DNA from 2 places in the Viridibacillus sp. FSL H8-0110 genome. Region 2 is predicted to be linked to the other one. Evidence: a T-box and tRNA genes for the amino acid it is inferred to sense, from the RefSeq annotation. Region 2 holds a T-box; the other holds one or more tRNA genes.

Region 1 (11,659 bases), 2.0 Mb from region 2:
CCTTGAATTTGTCCGTTAATAAATGCTAAATCATCTACATTAAAAATAGGGTCTTTATTTAGAGTTAACCAAATGTGTGGTATATCATCACGGGATTGATTATGTGTGGCAGATTGAAGTTCGACCTTTCCTTGTAACGACTCGCATAAGAAATTTTCAACGTCTGATTTTAATTTGGAAAATGGTATAACTTTAGAGACAGGAGTTGCTCGTTCAGCTTTTTTCTTACTACGTAAACTACTGAAGAAATCGCTTAATAATTGGCCACATTCAGCTGTTAAAATGCCCTCTGTCACTTCACACTTATGATTGAACCGTGAGTCATTAAGTAAATGATAGAGTGAATCTACACAACCCGCTTTACTGTCTCTAGCTCCATAAACGACGCGTGGCACTCTGGATTGTAAAATCGCTCCTGCGCACATAGGGCAAGGCTCTAAAGTAACATAGAGAGTTGTTTCTTCTAATCGCCAACTACCAATTTTGTTGCAAGCTTGTTGAATTGCCATGAGTTCAGCGTGGGTAACTGCATTCTGTGAAGTTTCGCGTAAATTGTGTGCACTGGCGATGACTTCATCCTTGTAGACAATGATGGCCCCAATTGGTACCTCTCCTAGTGATGCAGCCTTTTTTGCCTCTTCGATGGCCAATTGCATAAAGTATAGATCTTTTTTTAATACGTCCATAGATTCATCGCTCCTTGCAAAATAGTGTAGCACGGTTTAAACCCAATTCGCATATATTACTGGAGAAATAATGCTAGAGGAGGTTGCACTTGATTTATGTAGTGAAGCAAGGCGATAACATATATAATATCGCGAGGGCGCATAATACGACAGTCGCGACGATTGTTGCGCTTAATGAAATTCCAGATCCAGATGTTCTAGTTGTTGGGCAAGCGCTTGTATTACCTGAAACGCCAAATCCAAATCGCCCTACAATCGATACTAACGGTTATGTCGAATGGTATACAGCTGAAATTCCAGAAAGTTTAATAGCTCAGCTGAGAAGACGTGCACCACTATTAACTTATATGATGCCATTTTCATATGAAGTACGACGTGATGGCACTCTTACACCGCTAGATTGGGGAAGTATACCAGAGATAGCGAATGCAAATCAGACGGCAACAGCCATCGTATTAACAAATATAGAAAATAACGCTTTTAGTGATACATTAGCACATACTATTTTAAACGATACTACATTACAAGACTTAATCATTGGAGCAGCTTTAAAAGAGGCCTCTAATAAAGGGGCAAAAGATATTCATTTAGATTTTGAGTATTTGTTAGCTGAGGATAAGGGACGTTACGTTGATTTTTTGAACAGGTTCAGACAAAGAGCTCATGCTCAAGGATTAACGATTTCGGCAGCAGTCCCTCCCAAAACAAGTGCAAATCAGCCAGGAAAGTGGTATCAAGGGCACGACTATAAAGGGATAGGTGAAGCGGTTGATTTTGTTGTCATTATGACATATGAATGGGGATATAGCGGAGGTCCGCCAATGGCGGTATCACCAATTGGTCCAGTACGCCAGGTGTTAGAATATACTATAACCGAAATACCTGCTGATAAAGTAATGATGGGACAAAATTTATATGGATATGATTGGACATTACCATATAAAACAGGAAATCCGCCCGCAAGAGGATTGAGCCCTCAACAGGCTGTTGCTCTGGCAAGAAACCAAAATGCGGCGATTTCGTATGATCCAATAGCTGAAGCGCCATTCTTCCATTATTGGAGTGATGGGGTAGAGCATGTGGTGTGGTTTGAAGATGCACGTTCTATTGAAGCGAAGTTCAATTTGCTGAAGGAATTAAAGTTAAGGGGTATAAGTTATTGGCATATGGGTTTTGCCTTCCCTCAAAACTGGGCACTTTTACAAGAAATGTTCCACGTGAAAAAACGGTAATATTTAAACCTTCAGTTGATACTGGGGGTTTTTTTGCACACATTGATGATATTAAAATTTAGGGTATAAGTTACTTTTTATAAAATCACCTGTACTTAACGAGTCACTTCTGCTTTTCTTATTACTATGATAAAATGATAAGCACTGACTAAAAAAGACGATGAAGGGGGACTTCTGATGCCTGTACCGTTTATCACGGTTGAGGGGCCAATTGGCGTCGGAAAAACGTCACTTTCTAAAATAGTTGCTGAGACTTTTCAGTTTCACTTATTGAAAGAAATCGTGGACGAAAATCCGTTTTTAAATAAATTTTATGAAGACATTGATGAGTGGAGTTTCCAAACAGAGATGTTTTTCTTATGTAATCGCTATAAACAATTAACAGATATAAAGAATCATATACTATCGCATGAGAAAGCTGTAGTTGCAGATTATCACATTTTTAAAAATTTAATCTTTGCTAAAAGAACATTAAAAGAGTCTGAATTTCACAAGTATGAAGAAATATATCGGATATTAACTGCAGACATGCCATGTCCAAATGTAGTGGTTTATCTGCATGCAAGCGTCGATACTTTGATGAAACGAATTGCCATGAGAGGTCGCGAATTTGAAAAAATGATTTCAAGAGACTATATGGAGCAGCTCGTGACGGATTATCATGTATTTATTGAACGATTTGAAAAACAAAATCCAGATATTCCGGTATTACGAATAAATGGCGATGAAATTGATTTTGTGAAAAATCCATCAGATTTACAAAAAATCTTAAGAACTGTTGAAGAAACATTAGAAAAAGGGAGTTTCGAGTCATGAATTTAAGAGAAAAATACGGCATTCCTGCTAATGCAGTTATTACAATCGCGGGAACAGTAGGTGTCGGCAAATCGACAATGACAAAGGCGTTAGCAAATGCATTAAATTTCCGTACGTCATTTGAAAAGGTCGATTCGAATCCATACTTGGACAAGTTCTACGATGATTTCGAAAAATGGAGCTTCCATTTACAAATATATTTCTTAGCAGAACGTTTCAAAGAGCAAAAACGTATTTTTGAATATGGTGGTGGCTTTATTCAAGATCGTTCAATCTATGAGGACACAGGAATTTTTGCTAAAATGCATGAAGAAAAAGGCACGATGAGTAAAATTGATTATGAAACATATAAAAACTTATTCGATGCAATGGTTATGACACCTTATTTTCCACATCCAGATTTGCTAATTTACTTGGAAGGGCCAATTGAAGATATTTTATCGCGTATAGAAGAACGGGGTCGTCCGATGGAACAACAAACACCAAAGGATTATTGGTATGAAATGCACGGACGTTATGAAAACTGGATCGACAGTTTTAATGCATGTCCGGTATTACGTTTAGATATCAACGACTACGATTTGATGAAAAATCCAGATACAGTAGAAGTAATTGTGGAACGTATTAGTCACTTTATGGAGCAGACATCACATTTACGTCGTAAATAATCGGTTAAAAAAGACTGTCATTTCAATGACAGTCTTTTTTATAGCAATAAATAATATGTTTAAAATTACTATAAGAAATGGAGGAATATAATCATATATAGGTGCATTATTTTATATTTTTAAATAAGAGGGGGTGCACTTTATGAGGGTAGCAATTTACTGTGGATCTAAGATGGGGAGGAATTCTATATATGCTGAGAAAGCTATAGAGCTCGGTAAGTTTTTGGCTATACATGGTGTTGGGGTTGTTTATGGAGGATCAATTGTAGGTCTAATGGGTAAAGTGGCAGATGAGGTATTAGCTCATGGAGGAGAAGTAATTGGTGTTATGCCTACTTTTATGCAATGGAAAGAGGTTACACATCAGGGGTTATCAGAATTGGTTTTTGTAGATACTATGTATGAGCGTAAGGCTAAAATGGGGGAGTTAGCAGATGCCTTTATCGCATTGCCAGGTGGCGCGGGGACAATGGATGAGTTTTTTGATGTACTAACACTTTCTCAAGTAGGCCAGCATTCGAAAGCTGTATGCTTATATAACATCAATTCTTATTATGATTTTCTTCAAGCACATTTACAACATACTGTGGATGAAGGCTTCATGTTAAAAAGTCAGCAGAGGAAAATCGGTGTTGTAGGTTCGCCTGAAGAGCTCTTACTATTTATTAATCAATTTGATAAATAAAAAAAGAAACAAACATAAATGTTTGTTTCTAAAATTTCTGACTATATGTATTAGAGAAAAAATTCGTCACTTTAGCAACGAATACAATCTCAATATTATGCGCGTGTTTTTAAAAATAAAATGGAGGAGGAAGAGGGATTCGAACCCCCGCGCGGTATGACCCGCCTGTCGGTTTTCAAGACCGATCCCTTCAGCCAGACTTGGGTATTCCTCCGAAGAAAGTATGTTGTTGTCTTTCTGACAAGTAATACTTTATCATGTATTAAATATCTCGTCAACACTTTTTAATAAAAAAATTAAATTAATATTTAAAAGGTCTATTTTACAGAGTTTTTTAAAGTGAAAAGTATTTTAATTAGAAGGTGAAAAATCGCTTGAAATAAGATATTAATCGATCTTAGGACTATTCTTTTGTTAATTGTAATATTTCGTTTCATGCTTTTATATTGATTTTTTTCATTATTCTTCGTATACTAATAGATGCCGTGCTAGGTGGGAAGGTAGCGGTGTCCTATAACTCGCAATCCGCTCTAGCGAGACTGAAGTCCTTTTCTAAGGCTGTCCGTATGTTTGGTCTGCCTTTTGCACGTAGTGTTGACGATTGGGTCCTACGCAATGCGTACCCGCGAACCATGTCAGGTCCGGAAGGAAGCAGCATTAAGCGGCTTATCGCATGTGCCGTAGGGTTGCCTAATCAGAGCTAACGACAAAAGTAACGCTTATGTACGGCTGTCGAAGGAAGGTGCACGGCATTTATCGTGCAAATTTCAAACTCATTCGTCGTTTTCGGCGAATGAGTTTTTTATTTTATCTAAAGGTATCGAGCGGCTTTAATAAGCGCTCTTATGGTATAATAAATACATTCAAATAATCGGCAAAAAAGGAGAGGGAAACGTTGACGTATCAAGCTTTTTATCGTGTGTATCGCCCGCAATCATTCAGAGAAATGTCAGGACAGTCGCATGTTAAACGGACCCTCCAAAATGCTCTCCTTGCCAATAAAACTACGCATGCTTATTTATTCTCTGGACCTCGTGGTACAGGGAAAACAAGTACAGCGAAAATATTTGCAAAAGCATTAAATTGTGAGCATGCACCAACTGAAGAACCGTGTAATACATGTGCAACGTGCATTAGTATCACAAATGGGTCACATCCTGATGTCATTGAATTTGATGCTGCATCTAACTCTCGCGTGGAGGAAATGCGTGAGATTATTGAAAAAGTACGTTTTGCACCTGCAAGTGCCCGATTTAAGGTGTATATCATCGATGAAGTCCATATGTTATCTACAAGTGCATTTAATGCTCTACTTAAAACTTTAGAAGAACCGCCTGCGCATGTTGTATTTATATTGGCAACGACGGAGCCGCATAAGCTGCCAGCGACTATTATTTCACGTTGTCAAAGATTCGATTTTAAACGACTTTCTTCTATTGATTTATTGGAACGTATGAAAATCGTTTTAGAAGATATAGAACTACAATATGATGAGCAAGCGTTGAAGGTCATCGCTCAATCTGCTGCCGGAGGTATGCGAGACGCATTGAGTATGTTGGATCAAGTTGTATCTTTCAGTGGGGACAAGTTAACGCTAGAGGATGCTCTATTCGTGACAGGGTCTATAAGTCAGGAAGTCTTCTATGATTTAGCAAAAGCATTAGGAGATAAAGATATTGCACAAGTATTAGCGCTTTTAGAAAAATTAATAAGTGAAGGAAAAGATGCGGTGCGTCTATCAGAAGATCTCATCACATTTTTCCGTGACCTATTACTAATTCAAACAGCCCCTGATTTAGAGGATCTACTTGAGCTTGCCTCGTCAGATGAAAAGTTCAAAACTTTAGCCAACCAATTTACAACGGATACGTTATATGGATATGTTGATATCCTTTCGAAGACGCAACAAGAAATGCGTTTTTCACACCATTCCAAAATTTACTTAGAGACTGCTTTACTGAAAATGGCGCAATTCGCTCCAGGTCAACCCATCACTCAAGCCACTATTCAAGAAAATAGTCCAATGATGACGCAATCTACCGGCGAATCACCTAACGTTGCAGACCTTGAATCGAAAATTGCCTCTTTAGAACAAATTGTTCTGCAACTTCAACAAGGTGGCCAACAGCAACGTGATGCAGCACCTGCTCAACAACGACAACGACCAAAAGTGGATAGTGGTATGAAAATTAATGTTGGTCGTATCCAAGAGGTACTTAAAGTAGCAACGAAAAAAGATTTGCAAATGATAAAATCAGCGTGGTCTGATGTGCTAAACCAACTTCAAAAATCGCAATCAGCACTTTTGGAAGACGCTGAACCTGTGGCAGCATCTTCTAATGCGTTTGTGTTAAAATTAAAGCAGGGAGTTTATTGCACGATAGGTACTAATAATGGTACATTTTCAGCGATGTCTACAATCTTACAACCATTAACAGGTGTGGCCTATGAAATTGTAGTAGTGCCCGAGGATAATTGGCTGAAAATACGTGCAGACTTCATTCGTCAGCATGGTCTGGACAAACAGGTGCATTCATTAGAAGAAACACCTGCAGATAATGTAAACGAAATGACAGAACCTCTTTTTGTAGAGGAGCGAATTCCTTCAGAGGATCCGCTTGTCGCAAAAGCAGAGGAGCTTTTTGGTAAAGGTTTTGTAGAAATACTAGAAGAGTGAATTTTAATTATTTTGAGGAGGAAACTAATATGCGTGGTATGGGAAATATGAATAACATGATGAAACAAATGCAAAAAATGCAAAAGAAAATGATGGAAGCTCAAGAAGAACTAGCTGTTCAGGTATTTGAAGGTGTAGCTGGTGGTGGTATGGTGAAAGTAGTTATATCTGGTGAGAAGAAAGTGACTGACGTAATTCTTGATGAATCAGTAGTAGATCCAGAAGATATCGAAATGTTACAAGATCTAATTATCATCGCTACAAACGAAGCGATTAAAAAAGTAGACGAAACTACAAATGCTACAATGGGACAATTCACGAAAGGTATGAACCTTCCCGGCATGTTCTAGGAGGAATTGATATGCATTATCCTGAACCGATATCAAAATTAATTGATAGTTTTATGAAATTGCCAGGTATCGGGCCGAAAACCGCGGCTCGACTGGCGTTTTTTGTGTTAACAATGAAGGAAGATACTGTCCTATCATTTGCAAAAGCATTAGTTGATGCTAAACGTAACTTAACTTATTGTTCAGTTTGTGGTCATATTACTGATGTGGATCCATGTCATATTTGTCAGGATAAACAGCGTGATGCTTCAACGATCTGTGTTGTTCAAGATCCTAAAGATGTGATAGCCATGGAAAAAATGCGTGACTATCACGGCTTATATCACGTGCTTCATGGTGCAATCTCGCCAATGGACGGTATTGGCCCGGAAGATATTAATGTACCTACATTGTTGAAAAGATTACAAGATGATCAAGTACAGGAATTAATTTTAGCTACAAACCCTACTATAGAAGGTGAAGCTACTGCAATGTACATTTCGCGCCTAGTAAAACCATCGGGTATACGTACAACTCGTATAGCTCACGGTTTACCTGTAGGTGGCGATTTGGAATATGCTGATGAAGTAACTTTATCAAAAGCGTTAGAAGGAAGACGTGAACTGTAAAGTAAGGGGCGAACATGATGTTTTTTCGTAAACAAAAGCTACGTCAAGAATTTGATGAGAAGTTAGTGGTTCTAATGAGAGAAACCAAAGAAGACTGGCAGCAGACGCAAGAGATTGAAGGTTTACTAGATGATTATGATCTAGATACAATCGCGCAGCGTAAAATTGCTGAAAGTAAACACTTCTATCTATTTAAAGAAGCGCGTATTCGAAAAATCTTATTAAGAAAATGAATTAAAAACAGCATCCCAATCATATATTTCACTACTATCATAAAAGGAGTGGGATATATATGATGTGGAAACCGATTGTTGGTTTCGTAGGGGTGTTGTTTTTTTTCTTCCTATTAATGAGAACAAGAAAGCATTGGGGTAAAGCAATTGAGTGGCTATCGATTTTTTGGTTTCGTATAGCATTTTCTTTTGTACTACTGTTCGCACTACACTATTTATTAGGTTTTGCAGGATTGTTTGTTCCTATTAACTTTTTCTCTAGCTTGTTGGTTGCACTATTAGGTATACCAGGAGTAGCCTCTGTATTAGCAATTTCAATCTACTATAACTTTTTTTGAAAAACACTTGCGCACGCTTATAAAGCGTGTTATATTAGTTAAGTTGCTAATTTAAGTAACAGATCAACTAAAAAAACAATCTTAAAAAGTTGTTGACAACGAGAAGTGAAGTTGATATAATATAAAGGTTGCTACTAAAACTAAGCAACTTGTCAGGACGATAACTAAAAAAGAAATTTTTTAAAAGTTATTGACAACGAAATGTTATCCTGATATAATATTAAAAGTCGACTAGACATCGACCGAATACAATGAACCTTGAAAACTGAACATGCAAGACGTTAATCAATAAATGTTTTTGAACATCAACTCTGTTGGTGGATCAAAACAAAAAATAGATATCATCTTCGGATGATACGCTAGCAAAGCTAATGAGCTTTCAAACTACTTTTATGGAGAGTTTGATCCTGGCTCAGGACGAACGCTGGCGGCGTGCCTAATACATGCAAGTCGAGCGAATGATGAAGAAGCTTGCTTCTTCTGATTTAGCGGCGGACGGGTGAGTAACACGTGGGCAACCTACCTAGTAGATTGGGATAACTCCGGGAAACCGGGGCTAATACCGAATAATCCATTTTGTCACATGGCAAAATGCTGAAAGGCGGTTTCGGCTGTCACTACTAGATGGGCCCGCGGTGCATTAGCTAGTTGGTGGGGTAACGGCCTACCAAGGCAACGATGCATAGCCGACCTGAGAGGGTGATCGGCCACATTGGGACTGAGACACGGCCCAAACTCCTACGGGAGGCAGCAGTAGGGAATCTTCCACAATGGACGAAAGTCTGATGGAGCAACGCCGCGTGAGTGATGAAGGTTTTCGGATCGTAAAACTCTGTTGTAAGGGAAGAACAAGTACGTTAGTAACTGAACGTACCTTGACGGTACCTTATTAGAAAGCCACGGCTAACTACGTGCCAGCAGCCGCGGTAATACGTAGGTGGCAAGCGTTGTCCGGATTTATTGGGCGTAAAGCGCGCGCAGGTGGTTTCTTAAGTCTGATGTGAAAGCCCACGGCTCAACCGTGGAGGGTCATTGGAAACTGGGAGACTTGAGTGCAGAAGAGGAAAGTGGAATTCCAAGTGTAGCGGTGAAATGCGTAGAGATTTGGAGGAACACCAGTGGCGAAGGCGACTTTCTGGTCTGTAACTGACACTGAGGCGCGAAAGCGTGGGGAGCAAACAGGATTAGATACCCTGGTAGTCCACGCCGTAAACGATGAGTGCTAAGTGTTAGGGGGTTTCCGCCCCTTAGTGCTGCAGCTAACGCATTAAGCACTCCGCCTGGGGAGTACGGCCGCAAGGTTGAAACTCAAAGGAATTGACGGGGGCCCGCACAAGCGGTGGAGCATGTGGTTTAATTCGAAGCAACGCGAAGAACCTTACCAGGTCTTGACATCCCAATGACCGCTCTAGAGATAGAGTTTTCCCTTCGGGGACATTGGTGACAGGTGGTGCATGGTTGTCGTCAGCTCGTGTCGTGAGATGTTGGGTTAAGTCCCGCAACGAGCGCAACCCTTGATCTTAGTTGCCATCATTTAGTTGGGCACTCTAAGGTGACTGCCGGTGACAAACCGGAGGAAGGTGGGGATGACGTCAAATCATCATGCCCCTTATGACCTGGGCTACACACGTGCTACAATGGACGATACAAAGAGTCGCTAACTCGCGAGGGTATGCTAATCTCATAAAATCGTTCTCAGTTCGGATTGTAGGCTGCAACTCGCCTACATGAAGCCGGAATCGCTAGTAATCGTGGATCAGCATGCCACGGTGAATACGTTCCCGGGCCTTGTACACACCGCCCGTCACACCACGAGAGTTTGTAACACCCGAAGTCGGTGAGGTAACCTTTATGGAGCCAGCCGCCGAAGGTGGGATAGATGATTGGGGTGAAGTCGTAACAAGGTAGCCGTATCGGAAGGTGCGGCTGGATCACCTCCTTTCTAAGGATAATTACGGAAACAGATCTTGGATCTGTCGATTAACGTCTTGCGTTCAGTTTTGAAGGCTCATTGTAAAATGATCTTCAAAACCTTGTTCTTTGAAAACTGGATAAAACGACATTGAAGCAAATTAAGTAACACATTTTTTATTATTAAGTTTTTTAGGCTTAATAACTAACTTTTAGGTTAAGTTATTAAGGGCGCATGGCGGATGCCTTGGCACTAGGAGCCGAAGAAGGACGGCACTAACACCGATATGCTTCGGGGAGCTGTAAGTGAGCTTTGATCCGGAGATTTCCGAATGGGGGAACCCACTGTTCGTAATGGAGCAGTATCTTGACGTGAATACATAGCGTCTTGATGGCAGACCCAGGGAACTGAAACATCTAAGTACCTGGAGGAAGAGAAAGAAAAATCGATTCCCTGAGTAGCGGCGAGCGAAACGGGAATAGCCCAAACCAAGAGGCTTGCCTCTTGGGGTTGTAGGACACTCTATATGGAGTTACAAAGGAATGAGTTAAACGAAGCGGTCTGGAAAGGCCCGCCAGAGCAGGTAACAGCCCTGTAGTTGAAAGTTCATTCTCTCTTGAGTGTATCCTGAGTACGGCGGAACACGTGAAATTCCGTCGGAATCTGGGAGGACCATCTCCCAAGGCTAAATACTACCTAGTGACCGATAGTGAACCAGTACCGTGAGGGAAAGGTGAAAAGCACCCCGGAAGGGGAGTGAAATAGATCCTGAAACCATGTGCCTACAAGTAGTTAGAGCCCGTTAATGGGTGATAGCGTGCCTTTTGTAGAATGAACCGGCGAGTTACGATTACATGCGAGGTTAAGTTTTAGAAGACGGAGCCGCAGCGAAAGCGAGTCTGAATAGGGCGAATGAGTATGTGGTTGTAGACCCGAAACCAGGTGATCTACCCATGTCCAGGGTGAAGGTAAGGTAACACTTACTGGAGGCCCGAACCCACGTACGTTGAAAAGTGCGGGGATGAGGTGTGGGTAGCGGAGAAATTCCAATCGAACCTGGAGATAGCTGGTTCTCTCCGAAATAGCTTTAGGGCTAGCCTCGTGATAAAGAATCCTGGAGGTAGAGCACTGTTTGAACTAGGGGTCCATCCCGGATTACCGAATTCAGACAAACTCCGAATGCCAGTGATTTATGCACGGGAGTCAGACTGCGAGTGATAAGATCCGTAGTCAAGAGGGAAACAGCCCAGACCACCAGCTAAGGTCCCAAAGTAATTGTTAAGTGGAAAAGGATGTGACGTTGCTTAGACAACCAGGATGTTGGCTCAGAAGCAGCCATCATTTAAAGAGTGCGTAATAGCTCACTGGTCGAGTGACGCTGCGCCGAAAATGTATCGGGGCTAAACAATTCACCGAAGCTGTGGATGGACATCTTAGATGTCCGTGGTAGGAGA
Region 2 (11,659 bases):
CATACGAAATTGAATTGACGTATGATGAAGACAAATTAGCAGCGCTTGGCACTACAGCTGCAGCTGTCACCCAAGCAATTCAAGGTCAAAACGTTACAAATCAGCTTGGCCTTTACACATTAGATGACACGAAAAAATCGATTGTCGTAAACGATAAAGCGACATCGCTTAAACAGTTGAACGACATGGATATCGTGTTTGGTTCAAGTGCAGGCGCTGCACAAAGCCAAGCGCATACTGACGCTGGTCAAGCCGCTTCTGCTGGCGTTCAAACAGTGAAATTAAAAGACGTGGCTACACTTGAAAAAGTCGAAAACCACGACTCTATTTCACGCGTCAACGGCAAAGAAGCAATTTCAATTCAACTTACAGCGACACAAGACGCCAATACGGTCGATGTTGTCAACGCTGTGAAAGACAAAATAACAGATTTAGAAAAAGCGAATATCGATATGAATATCGATATTACGAGCGACCAAGGTCAACCAATTGAAGATTCTGTGAATACGATGCTTGAAAAAGCAATTTTCGGTGCGATTTTCGCCGTATTAGTCATTCTAATCTTCTTACGTAACTTCCGCTCAACAATCATTTCAATCGTTTCGATTCCACTATCATTATTAACATCGATTGCCATCATTAAATCGCTCGATATGACGTTAAATATGATGACACTCGGTGCGTTAACTGTAGCTATCGGACGTGTAATCGATGACTCGATTGTCGTTGTCGAAAACATTTACCGACGCATGTATGATAAAAACGAGCCGTTACGTGGTCGTCAATTAATCGCGTCTGCTACGACAGAAATGTTCAAACCGATTCTGTCATCTACATTAGTAACGGTCGCGGTATTCACACCAATCATCTTTATCGATGGTATGGTCGCTGAATTATTCGGTCCATTTGCAATAACGATGGCTATTGCTCTTGGCATATCGTTAATCGTGGCCATTACAGTCGTACCAATTATGGCGCACACAATGTTCAAAAAAGAAATTTTAGCTACACCAGAACAAAAAGTCGGCAGTAAAGAAAAACATAGTCGTATGGCCATTCGATACGGTAAAATGTTAAATGCCGCATTAAATCACAAAATTATTACATTAGTCATTGCGCTCGTTATTTTAATCGGCTCTGTCGCGCTATTACCGAAAGTGGGCTTTAGCTTCTTTGGTAGCGACCAACAAATGACGATGATTACGACGTACACACCAGCGACTGGAGAATTAGATGACGAAGTAAATAAATCCGTGAAAGAAGCGGAAAAATACATCGCAAAACAAGGCGACGTCACACTCGTACAATCATCAATCACATCAAGCTCTGCTTCACCAGATACGATGTCAATGATGGCAGGCTCTGGTTCGATGCTATACATCATTTTCAATGAAGATGTGAAAAACTTAGATGCCAAACAACAAAAACTGTTCGATCATTTAAAATCATTCGGTCATAAAGGGACTTGGAAGCAACAAGACATGTCGATGACCGGTTCTTCAAACGAAGTGAGCTACACGATTAGTAGTACAGATCGTGCAAAAGTCGAAAAAGCTGCCCTTCAAATCGAAGACGTTTTAAATGACGACAAAGGATTAAAAGATGCAAAGTCAAGCGTATCTGATTCCTATCCACAATATACATTTAACTTGAAAGAAAAAGCACTAAAACAATATGGCTTAACAGCTAACCAATTATCACCAATGTTAATGCAAGCGACAGGTGATACGATCGTCACAACGCTTGAAGATGGCGACAATACGTTAAATGTTATCGTTGCACAAGACGACAGCAAAACGTTTGAAACGATGAAAGCCTTCTTAAAACAAGATATTACGACGCAGCAGGGTACGGAGAAACTGTCTGATTTAGTATCAATCGACAAATCAACAACACCATCATCAATTAGCCGTCAGGATAATAAAGAATACGCAACAGTTACTGCCGGCATTAAGGGTGATGACGTCTCTGCGATTTCAACTCGTATTAAAAAAGAAGTCAACGATATCGACTTTACCAAAGGTGTAACCCTTGAACAAGGCGGTACATCTGCAGATATCCAAGAAACATTCACACAATTAGGCTTAGCGATTATTGCGGCCATTTTCCTTGTGTATTTCATTTTAGTTGTCACATTCCGAGAAGGTTTAGCACCGTTTGCGATTCTCTTCTCATTACCATTTACACTAATCGGTGCCGTTCTTGGCTTACTTATTGCTGGCGAATCATTCACTGTATCGTCTATGCTCGGTATTTTAATGCTCGTTGGGATCGTTGTCACGAATGCCATCGTGTTCGTCGACCGCGTTATTCATAACGAACTTGCCGGCGAAACGATGCGTGATTCGTTAATCGATGCCGCTGAAACGCGCTTACGTCCTATTTTAATGACGGCGATTGCAACCGTATTCGCGCTATTACCATTAGCTCTAAGCAGCAGCTCAGGTGGCTCAATTATCTCGCAAGGCTTAGGAATTACTGTTGTCGGTGGTTTAATTACATCAACAATTTTAACGTTATTTATCGTACCGGTTGTCTACGAAGGATTATCAAAATTGTTCAAGAAAGACCGCCACAAAACAATTGAATAACCGCTAATAAGGAATTTAACAATTCGCCTCCGGATAAACCAATTTTAAGCGCTGCATTGGGATGCTTATCAATACTATTAAGATGGTACTGTTGTAGAATGAACAGGCAATGCGACTACTTGTATTGATTAGTCTGCTCGGTTTTGAGCTGGTAGCCGCAGTACTATGGGTGGAAGCCACATCGGTATCCATCGTTTATTCGGCAGTGGCTTTATTGGGACTTACTTTCGGAGGTGCAGCCACCCTGTTGCAAACTGCACTTGCTTATGCAAGCGGTGAAGAAGGTGTTGATGTCGTAATGCCTATTAATACCACTGAATGGAATTTAGCAGTTGCTGGTGGTGCTTTGCTAGAGATTGTTGGTGTACAGTCATTTCCAGGAGTGCTGTTGATGTTGCTGCTTGTTGTTTTGATTATAGCGTGGAGTGTAAATAGACACGGATTTCCACGAAAGTAGTGAAAATCCATATGCAAGAAAATGAAGCAGAATGGAAATTAGAGTACGGAATGAAACAACATGCGATAGACGAAAAAGCAGAAGAGTTAGATGTAAAAGGATTGTATCGAATGAATCTGAACTCAACAAAAGGGCACCACTGTTTAGTAACATTAGTAGAAAATGATCAAAATATTTTTTAAAAATCTCATACTTAGTTAGAAAAATTAACTCCATTTTGAACAATCCTTTTTCAAAATGGAGTTTTTGCATTTGCTGTTAAATAAAGGTTGAAGGAAACTTTTTGATCAATCTTTTTTCTAAAGCTACAGGAGATATCAATTAATTTTTTACTAACGGGGATTTAGTAGAAGGTCGTTGAGCTATCAATACGAGGCTCTTTTTTCTTATTTACTAAAGGGGCAGTTTAGTTCAACAAGCGTAGGGTCTTCGAACTGTGCAAAATTAAAATTTCTACAAACTTCCATAATTTGGTTTATACTAATAAAAAGGAGTTGTTTTTTAATTGAATGTTAAAAATATAAGTACATCCATTTCTGAAGATATTATTATTACTAATTTGACAGGTTACATAACCCTTGCAGATGTAAACGCATGGTTTAATTCATTTGAAAAAACGTGCTATTCATTTATTAGACAAGGAAAAAAGTATAAGTTGTTAATTAATCGTAAAGGTTATACTCCAGAACATTTTTCTGTACAAAAATTGTGGAAAGACAAATTGTTCGCTAATAATATTTTAGAGAACACTATCGCAGTCGCTTTTTTATTAGAAGAAGGGGATATATTAACTCACCTTGAACAGTCTAATACAAAAGACAACGCAATGTTCTCAAGTAACTATGATCAAATAATTGATTGGCTTACTAAATATAATTAATGGATTTCACTCCTAAGTTGCTAAAAGGTAACTTTTTTTATTTCACAGTTTGTGTTAACTCAGGCTTAACTATTATCAGTTTATTACTTTGTATTTTCCATTAGTTTGGCTTATGTATTTTTTAGTAAACAGAGACATTGAATTCTCTTGCGACGAAAGGGTTATTAGACAATTTGGAGATAAGGCAAAGTCAGCATATGCACTATCTCTCATCAATATGGCAGATGAAACCTATACGGTTACGTCGCTTTGTAATCATTTTAGTAAAAACGGGATTGAAGAAAGGATAGTGTCCATTATGACCTTAAAGAAAAAGTCGGTTTTAGAAACAGCATTCGCATGTACATTAGTCATTAGAGGATGACCGTCTTGCGGCAACTGGCCAAGAGTCACCAACGTTGAAAGAAGGCAAAGAACGAAATCCAGTTAGTGTTACTGATACATCAAATAGCACGACGGAATCACGTGTAATCACAACAAATAAAGGCAAAGAACGAAATGCAGTTAGTGTTACTGATACACCAAATAGTACGACAGAACCACGTGTAATCACAACAAATAAAGGCAAAGAACGAAATGCAGTTAGAGTTACTGATGCATCAAATAGTGCGACGGAACCACGAGTAATCGCAACAAATGAAGAATAAATAAATTACTCCAAAGACTAGTCCTCAATGAGCAATCATCAGAGAACAGTTTCCTGATGATTGTAGGAGAAAAGGGTGTGCTTTAGTTCAATAAACGAGTTATAAAAACAAACGAACATTTAAAGTGAAAGATCGACTCCTTAAAGGAGTCGATCTTTTTTGTTAATTATAGGAGAGATTTCTTATTTGCAGTACAAAGCTAAATTCAAATAAGTACTTATACAAAATACGTAAAGTGTAGCTTTGAAAAAAAGATTGATTATTTATAATAAAGTTTGATTAAAAACATCTCACCTCTATAGATTTCTTAGAGGTGAGATGTTTTTTTATTGGATATTTATGTTAATATCACTATAAAGATTGTGAAGTGTTGTCCTTAAACTAAACAATAGAAAGTGACTAAAAGGGGTATTCTAGATGAATTATAACTATATTGAAAACATTCAATTGTTTTATTCTGACCTTTCCATTGAAGACTTCGGGCTCCTCATATTAAAGCAGTCGGTAAAAATGTTGAAATTCGCTGAATATGAGGGGAAAATTATCTTAGCGCGAAATGGTCATTTATTGGGTTGTGCATTTCATCCGGAATTAACCGGTGATTCAAGAATTCTAGAATATTTTGTATCTTATGGTATGACTTGCAAAATCTGTTTTCATATAGTACAGTATGGTTAAAATTTAAATAACTGAACACGATGATGGGAAGTAGTAGCAAGCACGTTTTTTTTAGAGAGTCAGCGGTTGGTGGAAGCTGATAGAAGCACTTGTGAATCCGTCCTGGAGTTGCACAGTCGAAGTAATGTAAGTAGGCTGTAGCCGGCTGAAATGCCGTTATGAAATAAGTGGATTAGGTATATGCCTAATCAATTAGGGTGGCAACGCGGGTAGCTCTCGTCCCTTTTTAGGGATGGGGGCTTTTTTGTGTTTATTTTGATTCTAAGCGGAGCTATTCGAGTTTAGCTTGCAACGCAATTACACCAAGACTTAACGGATGCAATGACATTAAACTACTGGAGGTATGACTATGTTAGATATTAAACGCGTACGCGATAATTTCGCGGAAATTAAAGAAATGCTATTAACACGTAATGAAGATTTAGGCAACTTAGATGACTTTGAGGATTTAGATGCAAAGCGTCGTGAGTTAATTGCTAAAACAGAAGAATTAAAAGCAGAACGAAATAAAGTATCTGAACAAATTTCAATTATGAAACGCAACAAGGAAAATGCAGATGAAGTTATTGCTCGTATGCGTCATGTAGGCGATGAAATTAAAGAGCTAGATGTTCAACTAAATGATGTTGAAGAGCGCTTTAAAGATATGATGATGCGCTTGCCAAACATTCCACACGAATCTGTACCAGTAGGGACAACAGAAGACGACAATGTAGAAGAATATACTTGGGGTGAAATTCCAACATTTGATTTTGAGATTAAAGCACACTGGGATCTTTCTACAGATTTGAAGATTGTTGACTTTGAACGAGGTACAAAAGTAACAGGTAGCCGTTTCTTATTCTACCGCGGGCTTGGAGCTCGTTTAGAACGTGCATTAATGACATTTATGATGGATTTACATGCAGAGGAGCATGGTTATGAGGAAATGCTACCACCTGTCATTGTTAATCGTGATAGCTTGACGGGTACTGGAAATCTTCCTAAATTTGAAGAAGATGTATTTAAATTAGAGGAAACAGATTATTTCATGATTCCAACGGCAGAGGTACCTGTAACAAACTTCTATCGTGATGAAATTTTACTGGCTGAGGATTTACCACAAGGTTTTGCTGCCTATAGTGCGTGCATCCGTTCAGAAGCGGGATCTGCAGGTCGTGATACACGTGGTTTAATCCGTCAACATCAGTTCAACAAAGTAGAACTAGTTCGCTTTGTAAAACCAGAGGAATCATACGAACAATTAGAGCTATTAACAAATCATGCGGAAAAAGTATTGCAATTACTAGGCTTACCATATCGTAAGCTAAAAATGTGTACAGCTGATTTAGGTTTTACTTCAGCGAAGAAATATGATTTAGAAGTTTGGATTCCTGCACAAAACATGTACCGTGAAATTTCTTCTTGCTCTAACTTTGAGGATTTCCAAGCACGACGAGCGAATATCCGCTTCCGTCGTGAGCCAAATGCAAAACCAGAATATGTTCATACATTAAACGGTTCAGGTCTTGCCATTGGTCGTACAGTTGCCGCTATCCTAGAAAACTATCAACAAGCTGATGGAAGCGTAGTAATTCCTGAAGTTTTAAGACCATACATGGGTGGTAAAGAAATAATTGCACCAAAATAAATAACGGGTAAAAGCTATTTTAGATATCCTTTAACAGGTAATTGTATTGCCTTTTTATCGATTTACAGGTGCTTTTAATAGTATCGGGTGGTGTAAACGTCGTGGAATTGAAAAAATGCTTTATTTCTTAAAGGAAATTTAGCGGGACTAAAAAAGATGTTACTATAATAAAGGATGGGGTGCATTAGAAAAAATTTAGAAATGACATTTTGCAGCTCTTTCGCAATTTCCACTATTCCGCAATCGGGCGCTTTAGTTGAACAAACAAGTTAGAAAAAACATTATATCTAAGGTCTTTTTTTATCTTTAAACGTATGAAAATAGATAAGAAACAAACATTTGAAGTAAAAGATCGAGAGCTGTTACGACAGCTCTTTTTTTATTCAACTAAAGGGGCAAGTTAGTAGAAGAAGTTACAGAATAATTATTATTGAAACATTACGTTGAATTTTTTGATGAAAAAGATATAGTAGGGACAAAAAAATTGATTTTAAAAACAAGAAAACCCGGCTGAAGGACGGTAGTCCAACAGTCGGGCATTTTTCTTTACTTATACGTCGAAAGTATATGTAATTTGGTATTTGAAAATATCATTGATTGGTGATCCATTACCTTAAATTGTGATTTCGCTAACATTAGCAAAAACGCCTGCAAACGAAGATCATTATGGTAAGTTAATCGCAGTCTTTTGGTTAAAATTACGCAAAAACAAAAAACTTTATTTCCAATTGATACCGTCTTGACTTCATCTTAACATTGTCCAACTATAATCGTTTTTGTAAGGCAAATAAAACAATGGAATGAGGAATTTAAATGGGTAAAAAGAATTTATTCACTGTACTTAGTATTTCAACAGCATTATTAGTAGGAACTGGAAGTGCCTATGCTACACAAATTCAGAAAGATGAGGCAGTAAAAGCGGAACAAATAGTTTACAAACAATCGAATGAAACAACAAAACAAGAAGTAAAAGTACAAGAAAGCAAAAAAATACCAACTGAATTTAGTTTTACTGATGAGGCTTTTTTTACAAGTGATGGTCAGCCTGATTACTATGCTGATAACTTTTTAAATAATCAGGACCTATTTTCTTTATTAAATATGAATGGGGCAGAATTAAAACAAGAATTAGCAACTGGAAAATCGGTTGTTGAAATTGCATCATCTAAAAATGTTTCCACACAACAAGTGTTTGAGGTCATTGCGAAAGCACAGATTATCCTGCAGATTCAAGGTGAAGAAAATGGAGAAATTCCTAAAAACTCTCATACAATGGAACAACGATTAAAAGAGATTGAACCGAAAGTATTACAAATGATTGAGCACAAAACTGAAACACCTTGGAGGTAATGTTCTGTTTCACCGCTTTACTGATTAGAAAATTCAAATATTAAAATTTTTTGTAAAACAAAAAAGACTCCTCTTATTGACTGGGAACTGACCCCATAGTTTGAGACAAATAAAAACACCTTAAGTTGAAAAACAGGTATGTATTACCTAAGACAACTTGGAGGTGTTTTTCTATGGGTACAAGAGTAAGTTATCCAGCAAATATAAATTAAGAGCAGGAGTACCTGTAAAACCAAATAAAACACAAATCAAACCATAGTTGAGATTTGTTCCCTGTCTCATTAACTTGGTCAGTTCGCTAAGAGGACGCCTTTTTCTTTCATACCACACTTAATAACAGTCATCTACTTCAAATGAAAGATATGATGGTAACCTGATGTTTAAATACAGTACATTTCAACGATTCATATTTAAGTAAAAGTAAAATAGTACCCCATCCGAAGTATTCATGACACCATACTGCAAACCATGTAGATCTAATATATTTTTCGAAATGGCTAGACCTAATCCTGTACTACCTTCAGATCGTCGTCTAGACATATCACCACGATAGAATCGTTCCCAAACCTTTTCTAATTGGTCACCTGGAATATGTGATCCTTTATTTTCCACGCATACTTTTACCTGCTCATTCTCAACGATGGTCGAAATATAGATATGCTCATTCAAAGGTGTATAACGGATTGCATTTGTAATATAGTTCGTAATGACTTGTTCGATAAGATGTTGATTTGCTAAAACTTTTATTGAAGTTAATTCTTTATGAATGGTTAATTGCGTTTTCTCTATTTCTAAATGTAACTGATGACAAATATGCTCAATTACTTTGTCTAAATAAAAAGATTCCATTTTCATTTTGTACGTTCCAGACTCGTATTTTGCTAGTTCAAGCATATCGATTATTAAACGATCCATCTTGTCTACTTCTTTTTCCATCGCTTCAAAGTAGTAATCCTTCTTATGACTAGCAACACCGTCTTTCAGGATCGAAATACAACCTTTCATAATACTTAGTGGGGTCTTCAATTCATGTGAGACACCTGAGATAAATTCTTTTCTAGTATTCTCTAATTGTTTTTCTTTTTCAATGTCTTGTTGTAGCTGAGTAATGTGCGAATGTAGTGTATCCGATAGTAAATTTATGTTCTGAGATATATCGCCTATTTCGTCTTTAGAGAAATATTCAATTCGTTCTGAAAAATCTAAGCCTGCAATTTTTCTAGTTGAATTGTTGATTTTTAATAATGGTCTTGCAATTTTAATTGAATAGTAGAAAGAAGCCAAAATAGTTAGTAGTAACACAAAAGCTATCATATAGATAAAATAATCGTTGACCATTTGTGCAGCTTCATCTACTGGTTGTAAGGAAGCCATAGCAAAAATATAACTAATGTTTCCATTTTTATCTTTAACCGGGTCAATGAACAGTTTATATTTTATTCCATTTGTATCATAATTATCTGTTGTGAATGTTGTGAATTGATTTTGTTCATTAAACAATAAGCCTGTTTGGAAATCACTAATACGCTCCATAAAAAAGCTATTACTATAAATGATACTGGAAACATCATTTTGTTCAGGAAATCGGACATTCTGTACGATTCCTTTAAATTGATTAATTCGAAAATTAGGATGATATTGATTTTGATATTTAATTGATATTGTTATTTTCTCATGTAGATTATATTCTTTAAGTTCTTTACTATTCATTTGGAGTTCATTATCAATTCTTGTCCAAATAAATTGATTTAACCAATCAGAATCATTCTGTACAGAATATAGATAAAACGGGAGTATTATATTATTTTTTTCAATCGTATAAAGATCCACTTCCTCACCCATTGTAATGGTAGGCGTATCTTTAAAAACATCTTCTCCTTTTAATAAATGATACAGTGGAATCGTTACGAATTGATTTGAATTTTTCTCGTCATTTATCTTTATTTTTACATAGTAATCATTTGATGATATGATATTTCCTTTTTTATCCAATGTGGTTATCCATGTATTGTTAGTACGATAAAAATCTTGTTCTAATTGCTGGATGGATTGCACATTTCCATTACTTTTTAAGTATTGTTTCTCAAATGATTTGATACTTGATTTCAAGTCATTTACTTTCTGATTTTCATAGTATTGCTTAAAGAATATGGTCTGACCAATATAAATTGTCCCTGTAATGAACAAACATAGCGTTGTTGTTAATAAAAATAATTTTAAAACAATACCGTATTTCATAAACTCTCCTCAAACTTATACCCTGTTCGAATAATCGTTGAAATCAGTTTTGATTTGGTTCCTAATTTCGCTCGCAAATTACGAATATGTGTATTGATCGTTCGATCATCACCAAAGTAGTCATGTCCCCAAACCTATACAAGAGTTGTTCTCTTGTAATCACGATTCCTTGATTTTGCATTAAATACGTTAAGATTTCAAATTCGGTATGTGTTAAATTAACATTTACACCTTCTACCTTTACTAACCTTGAAGAAAAATCTACTGAAATCCCATTTTTAGTTAAAGTATCAAATGATCCTTCATTCAATCGATATCGACTTTCAAGTAAACGTTTAACTCTTGCTAATAAAATTGGTGGACTATATGGCTTTGCAACATAATCATCAGCACCTAGCTCAAACCCAAGTAATGTATCATCCTCATCAATACGTGCGGTTAACATGATGATTGGAACATTTGATACCTTACGGATTCTTCTACAAACAGTCCATCCGTCTACTTTTGGCAACATGATATCAAGAATAATTAGATGAAAAGCATAGTTTTGAAATGATTCTATTGCTTGTTCACCATCAATGGCTTCAACTACCTTATACCCCTCGTTTAATAAATAATCTTTCACTATCTCACGTAAAATAGTTTCATCTTCCACTATTAAAATTTTGTACTGCATTTTCAAACCCCCACACTCTCTTTTGATACGATACTCTTTATTCTTATTATCCAATAACTCTTCGATTACTACATCCTTAAATGAATAAATCGTTCCCATTACGAGAGAGAGTAAATATAAAAGGAAAAAAACCATTAAACATGGTAATAAGAAAAATGTTGCAACTCTACAATTGTTATTTAATTCTTTACCAATGGTTATGTACTAACTTCTTTCAATATTTGAATTTCAATAAATTTAAAATCTGTTTCAATAAAGTATAGCCTTACGAAATAAAGATGAGGTAAAGATACCATTAGAGATATTAGAGAATGAACTCCAAAAGCTCAAAAATTTAGCAGTGAATGTGAATATAAATGGAAAATGAGAATTCGAATCCCCCATAAGTGAAAAAACCTTTTATTTTTCACAAGTGAAAATAAAAAAGAGAGGAACGCAATAGGTTGTGTTCGTTTATTTGTAAAGTGAATTAAAGTAGTTGCATCTGACGTAACGGTAGATATTATACTTAA

Evidence for each region. The T-box of region 2 lies ahead of serS (serine--tRNA ligase). A T-box ahead of a tRNA ligase gene usually reads a tRNA of that ligase, here a tRNA-Ser.
Region 1: it has a tRNA-Ser gene. The T-box ahead of serS (serine--tRNA ligase) is inferred to sense a tRNA for this amino acid. The anticodon was not compared.

What each region holds. Positions count from the first base shown of each region.
Region 1 is NZ_JBBOPJ010000001.1:30,913-42,571, forward strand. It holds gene MHH98_RS22030 (SF0329 family protein) at 1-188, opposite strand, end outside; partial or broken gene tadA (tRNA adenosine(34) deaminase TadA) at 210-686, opposite strand; gene MHH98_RS00125 (glycosyl hydrolase family 18 protein) at 776-1,918, shown strand; gene MHH98_RS00130 (deoxynucleoside kinase) at 2,096-2,734, shown strand; gene MHH98_RS00135 (deoxynucleoside kinase) at 2,731-3,402, shown strand; gene MHH98_RS00140 (LOG family protein) at 3,545-4,087, shown strand; tRNA gene MHH98_RS00145 (tRNA-Ser) at 4,209-4,301, opposite strand; RNA gene ffs (signal recognition particle sRNA large type) at 4,571-4,837, shown strand; gene dnaX (DNA polymerase III subunit gamma/tau) at 4,983-6,764, shown strand; gene MHH98_RS00160 (YbaB/EbfC family nucleoid-associated protein) at 6,794-7,114, shown strand; gene recR (recombination mediator RecR) at 7,126-7,722, shown strand; gene MHH98_RS00170 (YaaL family protein) at 7,740-7,955, shown strand; gene MHH98_RS00175 (pro-sigmaK processing inhibitor BofA family protein) at 8,015-8,293, shown strand; rRNA gene MHH98_RS00180 (16S ribosomal RNA) at 8,683-10,235, shown strand; rRNA gene MHH98_RS00185 (23S ribosomal RNA) at 10,420-11,659, shown strand, end outside.
Region 2 is NZ_JBBOPJ010000001.1:2,066,170-2,077,828, forward strand. It holds gene MHH98_RS10355 (efflux RND transporter permease subunit) at 1-2,591, shown strand, start outside; gene MHH98_RS10360 (hypothetical protein) at 2,806-3,048, shown strand; gene MHH98_RS10365 (hypothetical protein) at 3,060-3,230, shown strand; gene MHH98_RS10370 (hypothetical protein) at 3,554-3,928, shown strand; gene MHH98_RS22075 (M56 family metallopeptidase) at 4,017-4,292, shown strand; gene MHH98_RS10375 (hypothetical protein) at 4,327-4,575, shown strand; gene MHH98_RS10380 (hypothetical protein) at 4,993-5,253, shown strand; T-box leader at 5,265-5,480, shown strand; gene serS (serine--tRNA ligase) at 5,603-6,883, shown strand; gene MHH98_RS10390 (hypothetical protein) at 7,697-8,233, shown strand; gene MHH98_RS10395 (sensor histidine kinase) at 8,630-10,471, opposite strand; partial or broken gene MHH98_RS10400 (response regulator transcription factor) at 10,468-11,147, opposite strand.